2 regions of the Holdemania sp. genome follow, and region 1 is predicted to be linked to the other one. Evidence: a T-box and tRNA genes for the amino acid it is inferred to sense, from the RefSeq annotation. Region 1 holds a T-box; the other holds one or more tRNA genes.

Region 1 (3,260 bases):
TTACGCGCGGTCAACGGCGATGAAGACTGCCTGATTATGACCAACGAAGGAATCGTCATTCGAATCAGTTTGGAAAAGGTTTCGGTATACAGCCGGAATACGCAGGGTGTGAAGTTGATTTCCGTAGAAGACAGCCAGAGTGTTTCAACGGTTGCCATCGTTTACAAGTCGGAAGACGATGAGGAAACAGAGGACGAAGCCGGAAACAGCGAACTGAATTCAACGGTAGAAACGGATGAAACCGGGGATCAGAGCAGCGAAGTTCAAGGTGACGCATCTGAATCTGAGATTCAGGAATAGACTGAAATAGAACTAGTTTTAAAAAGTAATGAAAAAGCTATAGTCGATTAAGATTATAGCTTTTTTTCGGAATTCACATTCACTTTAATAATTTTTAGAACAGGATAAAGAATAGGATGTAACAGAGAAGAGAAGCGTTCTCAATTTTAATAAGAATAATATTCAAGCTGAAATCAAGATCTTCAATTCCTGAAAGTGAAAAACGAAAAAGGCAAGTCTGATCAAGCGGCGAAGCAGGGGGTGGCCTATAATTGCAAAGTAAGCAGCGAAAGGAGGAAAGATTTATGCTTGAATGGCAAAAACAGATTCAGTACGTCGTTAATGTGATTGACGAGAGTATCAAAGCGCATCAGGACGAATTTCTGACCTTGAATGCTTTGGCCGATCAGCTGGGCTATTCCGAGTTTTATACAGCGCGAAAATTTAAGGCAATATCGGGAATGGTGTTTCGGGATTATCTGCGCCGGCGGAAACTGGCCTTTGCTTTAAAGGAAGTCCGTGACAGTGAGAAAGGAATCCTGGAAATCGCTCTGGATTATGGCTTTTCTTCCCATGAAGCCTTTACCCGGGCGTTTAAAAACTTGTATGGCATAACGCCCAGCGATTATCGGAGACATCCTGTGCCAGTTATTTTACGTACGAAAATCAATCCTTTTGATCGCTACTTTTTTGGACAAGGAGAGATTGGTATGGTTAAGTCATCAGAAGCTTTAAAAATTTATTTCGTTACGATTCCAGCTCATCAATTTTTGTATGTTGAAAATAAAGAGAGTAACGGATACTGGGATTTCTGGCAGAAACAAAATCAGATTCCAGGTCAGGATCAGGCAACGATTTGCGGATTGCTCGACAGTATCAAAGGAAAATTAGATGATGAGGGCGGAAGCGAAGCGAACAGCGGCGGAGGTCAGATTATGGCTTATCGTAATGATCCGTCAGGACGGCTATGCGACTGGGGCTTCCCCCGTACAGAGTGTTACGGAGTCCGGCTTCCCAACGAGTATCAAGGAGAAATTCCCACAGGGATGCAGCTGACAGAAATTCCTGAGGGCGAATACCTCGTTTTTGAGCATGGCCCGTTTGATTATGAACAGGAAAATCGCAGCGTTGAGGAAAAAGTTGAGAAGGCGATGGCTGATTTTGATTTCAAAGACACTGGATATGGTTATGATACAACGACTCCAGGACGGTTAATTTATTTCTATTTTAATCCTGAGCGGTGCTGGAAATATATCCGCCCAGTTCGTAAGTTTTCAGATTAATTTTCGTTTTGCGGATTCAATATCTCAATTTCTCGTTTATTTTCTTTCTTTCGGGTCAAACTGAAGAAGGAATGAAATCGGAATTACGTTGGTTTCGTTTTATCCATTGACAAAAAAATGGGGCTTGATTAAAATGAAGGTGTTAAAACGTAGATGAGGATAAGTAAGTACATGATTTTCTTTAGAGAAACAGTGGTTGGTGAAAACTGTTGTCAATCCGTGCTGAAATCCACCTCGGAGTGAAAGTGAACCTTTCCGGTTATCGCCGTTAACGATTCAAGTGACTGATGTTTCACGTGAAACATTGGTAATTAGGGTGGCAACACGAGGCATCGTCCCTGAGTGGGCGGGCCTTTTTTATGTTAAAAGGAGGAAATAGTCATGCTGGACATCAATTTGTTGCGTACAAATCCAGAAGTAGTCAAAGAAAACATTAAAAAGAAGTTTCAGAATCAAAAATTGGAATTAGTCGATAAGGTGGTCGAATTGGATCGTCAGTTCCGGAAGGCGAAAACCGACGGCGATAGTCTGCGGGGACAGCGGAATGCCATCAGTAAGCAGATCGGCGGCTTTATGAAGCAGGGCTTAAAAGAAAAAGCGGAAGAAGCAAAGAAAGAGGTTGCCAATATTGCAAGGCAGCTGGCTGATTTGGAAGTGAAGGAAGAAGAATTAGCAGCGGAGATCAAAAAGATTATGCTTGTGCTGCCGAATATCATTGATGAAACAGTCCCGATTGGCAAAGATGACAGTGAAAACGTGGAAATTGAAAAATTCGGCGAGCCTGTCGTTCCTGATTTTGAGATTCCTTATCATACGGAGATCATGGAGTCGTTTGATGGAATTGATCTGGACAGTGCCAGAAAAACGAGTGGAAATGGTTTCTACTATTTAAAAGGCGATATTGCCCGTCTGCATTCTGCAATTTTGTCCTATGCGCGGGATTTCATGATCGACCGTGGCTTTACCTACTACATCCCGCCATTTATGATCCGCAGCGACGTGGTCACAGGCGTCATGAGCTTTGCGGAAATGGAAAACATGATGTATAAAATTGAAGGGGAAGACCTGTATTTGATTGGTACCAGCGAACATTCCATGATTGGCAAGTTCATTGATACGATTATTGATGAAGAACAGCTTCCGCAGACGCTGACGTCTTATTCCCCATGCTTCCGTAAAGAAGTGGGTGCGCATGGCATTGAAGAACGCGGCGTTTATCGAATTCATCAGTTCGAAAAGCAGGAAATGATCGTTGTCTGCAAGCCGGAAGACTCAAAATACTGGTATGATCAGCTGTGGAAGAACTCGGTCGATTTCTTCCGTTCACTGGATATTCCTGTCAGAACGCTGGAATGCTGCTCTGGCGACCTGGCAGATCTGAAAGTAAAGAGCTGCGACGTAGAAGCCTGGTCTCCGCGTCAGAAGAAGTATTTTGAAGTAGGCAGCTGCTCTAATCTGGGCGATGCGCAGGCTCGCCGATTAGGCATTCGTGTTCAGGGCAAGGAAGGGAAGTATTTTGCCCATACGCTGAATAACACAGTCGTAGCTCCGCCAAGAATGCTGATTGCTTTCCTGGAAAACAATTTAAACGCTGACGGAACGGTGAATATTCCTGAACCGTTAAGAATGTATATGGGCGGAAAGACAAAAATCGAGAAGAAATAGTATGAAAAGGGGAGATAACTCTCCTTTTTCATT
Region 2 (3,260 bases), on a different contig from region 1:
ACAGATAAACTAAATAGGACTTTCCAACTTCAATGTCGATATCTTCGGAAACTTTTTGCTTGATATAAGCAGGTTTTTCAGTGGCTGATGCCACAGCGTTCCTTTGACTGGGCTCTAAGGTTTGAAGATATTCTTCGTAAGCGATGATACCGCCAGAACGTGTGAAATGGATCGTTTGACCGGCAGAAAGATCACCTTTCAGGCTTTTGAGAATTGTCAGAGTGCCATAAGTATAAGGCAGAACAATCTTATGTTTGATCTCATGAACGGTGCTTCCTCCCTCAATGGAACAAACTGTCGCTAAAACGACATCGGTGCTGGCCTGAATAAGCGTATCCTGATCCAGCGCGTCAGGGACAAATTCCAAAAGCAGATTCTGAATTTGAATCGAATCCGGATCCAGTTGGGCATAGGCGTCGGTATAGGAACAAGCCTGCAGATCAGCAGAAGCGGAAGATTCGTCAAGCTGAACCTGAGGGGCGGCGTTATTCCTGTCGACGGCGCAAGCAGCAAGCAGAAATGCACAGAGGAGAACAGTACCGGAATTCTTCATTGAAACACCTCCTGAAATTAAGCAGAATACATTATTTATCTAAAGTATAACAAAAATAAGACGGGAAGGGATCCAAGTTCATAAAAAGTTAAGAAAACAGGGATAACATTAGTCATATTAAGAACGTTAAATTGATAAGATTAGAGGACGCTGATCTGAAATGTGATTCATGAAAAAAATAGTGATTCTGACGTTGAAATCATCCTGTTGGACTTTCTATTTATGAAGATGGCTATTTCCTGCATCTGATATTTCCTTTTCTGCCGAGGCAGGTGCTGGATAAGCTCAAAAATCGTCAGTTATCACCGCTAAGGTTCAAATACAAAAAAATCAGACTTTCGTCTGATTGTCTTTTTCGTGGTCCCCGGGGCCGGACTCGAACCGGCATGGTATCACTACCGAACGATTTTGAGTCGTTTGCGTCTACCAATTTCGCCACCTGGGGAATTCATGTGCTTATTTATTATATCTGATCCCCAGAGTGAAATCAAGTAGAAATTAACACTTTTCCCCGTCGGCCGGTGTGAGCTTAACGCTGCGTTGCTTCATCAATCGGACAAGCCAGGCGCCGATACACAGACCGACAAGACAGCCTGCCAGAACGTCCGAGGGGTAATGCACGTGCAGGTAAATCCGTGAGAAGGCGATTAAAACAGCTCCGCCTAATCCCATCCATTTATAAGGGCCGCCATAAGCGAATAGAATCATCATCGCCGCAAAGGAAGTCGCGGTATGACCTGATGGAAACGAACTGGACGTCGGCATCGCAATCAGAGCCGGCAGTTCGGCATGCGTCATAAACGGCCGCGGCCGGTCGACCAGCTGTTTAATTACTAAATCGTTTAACGACCAGGTCAGCACGATGGCCAGAAGCAGAAAGGCGGCAGTCTGACGATCCTTCTTAATAAAGTAAAAATAAAATGCGAAGCAAATCCACAATGCGCCTAAATTTCCCCAGCCGGTAATAAAGCGCATGACCGCCGTCATGGCCGGAGATTGGAACACCTGTGTGATCCATTCCATAATCATGAAATCCAAAGGGAATCCCTCCTTCTTGAAACTATCCCTAGCATAACACAAAAGGGCGGTACTGATTCTTAAGAGTTGTTGAAAAAAACTTAAGAAAATAAAGAAAAAAGGCTTGGTTAAGCCTTTATTTACACATGGCGGAGAACATGAGATTCGAACTCACGGAAGCGTTGCCACTTCGCCACCTTTCCAAGATGGTGCCTTAAACCACTCGGCCAATTCTCCAAGTGCTTTTATATTATAGCGGATCCATATCGGGATGTCAAAGGTTTTAGCAAAATTCATAAGAAAAAGACGACTCAGCAGCCGTCTTTCTTACTTGTCTTTCAGATTTTGTTCAACGTTTCCTTCGTCTTTTCAATCATGGGATTAATCAGTCCGGCATATTTCGGAAAATGGTATTTGCAGTCGATCAATTCCTCGGTCAGCGTCATCAGCTCCTGTTTCAATTTGACAGTATCCATTGTGATCTGGGATTTTTCCAAGGCCATGGAGATCCGCGTACTGACCGCTTCAGCGAATTTGCGGTCCATCGCCTGCCGCAGATCGCTCTGATGAAACGGAGGTTCAACGTCAATGTCCTGCGCCAGATCCCACATCTGTTCAACGTCTTTATTCAGAATATCAAAACGGCGCAGGTAATCCTCTAAATGCGGCTGGCCTTTTTCCACTTCGTCGATGACGCGGGTGAAGTGTTTGGAGATTTGTAAATAATCCTGCTCCATTTGTTCCTCGCAATGCGGACATAAGGTGGATTCGCGGTTCGGCTCCAGACGTCGTCCGCACTGACGGCAATGTCTTCCGTCATTTTGCGGTTCGCTGTTTGTTTTGAACATTGTAATGAAGGCGCGGATCGTATCAATCAGCCAGCCGATTCCCATGACCCCAAATGTAAAGAAGTATAAAACTCCCAAGCCATATTGGCGGCGAATAAAGTGGTGAACGCCAAAGACTCCAAAAAAGAAGGTGATAAAAAACATAAGTATCGGATCATATTCTTCATGATCATTCATAAGGTAAACCTCCTGTGCAGCATATTTGCGTTTGTAAATACAGTATATCAGATTTATTTAAAAACAATCGGAAAAACTTATGAAGAATTTCGTAAGAAAGTGACTTTTCGGCGAAGCTGCAAGAAGAAAAGCGTTGTTCGCTGAGACAACCGTGACTGAATCCATTTGTCCTTTCTTTGGATTGAACTTTACTGGAAACAGAAACAAAACCTGATTTCGCCAGATAGGGTTAAAAAGACCACAGACAAAGAAAAGTTGATTTCCGCAAGAGACCCTTAAGAGAACTGTTCGCGTTCTTTTAGCTTTGCGAATAATCTTTTTATCATTTCCTTTAGGCGGATATTGATCTTCAGCGCCAACTTACACATGGAAAGCGGCACATTGCGGATGCCCGTTCCGATAGAATCGTCTTTTCGTTTTTCCATAATCGGCTCAAACAGACACAATTCAACCCTGGAAAATGAAGATAATTTTATGCTTAAACAGGATTGCCGCGGGAATGGAAGGAATGAAAAACAGGTTGTCTTTCATCTGCCGGATTTTTTGCGCCTGGTTTTCAGTAATCCATTGCTCGCCATGCAAGAAACATAAAAAAACCAAAACAAGTGAAAAAAGCAATGATTATTCTGACCGTTTGTTTTACTCTGAAAATTCAGCTTTCCTGT

Evidence for each region. A T-box is a leader RNA that pairs with one kind of tRNA and senses whether it is charged. The one in region 1 lies ahead of serS (serine--tRNA ligase), so its partner is inferred to be a tRNA-Ser.
Region 2: it encodes a tRNA-Ser, which carries the amino acid that the T-box ahead of serS (serine--tRNA ligase) is inferred to sense. The anticodon was not compared.

Annotation. Positions count from the first base shown of each region.
Region 1 is NZ_CFQZWI010000007.1:12,484-15,743, reverse strand. It holds gene gyrA (DNA gyrase subunit A) at 1-300, shown strand, start outside; gene AC5OW4_RS02420 (helix-turn-helix transcriptional regulator) at 585-1,562, shown strand; T-box leader at 1,704-1,905, shown strand; gene serS (serine--tRNA ligase) at 1,944-3,227, shown strand.
Region 2 is NZ_CFQZWI010000087.1:8,940-12,199, reverse strand. It holds partial or broken gene AC5OW4_RS11960 (hypothetical protein) at 1-553, opposite strand, end outside; tRNA gene AC5OW4_RS11955 (tRNA-Leu) at 912-998, opposite strand; gene AC5OW4_RS11950 (phosphatase PAP2 family protein) at 1,052-1,582, opposite strand; tRNA gene AC5OW4_RS11945 (tRNA-Ser) at 1,718-1,807, opposite strand; gene AC5OW4_RS11940 (TM2 domain-containing protein) at 1,909-2,595, opposite strand.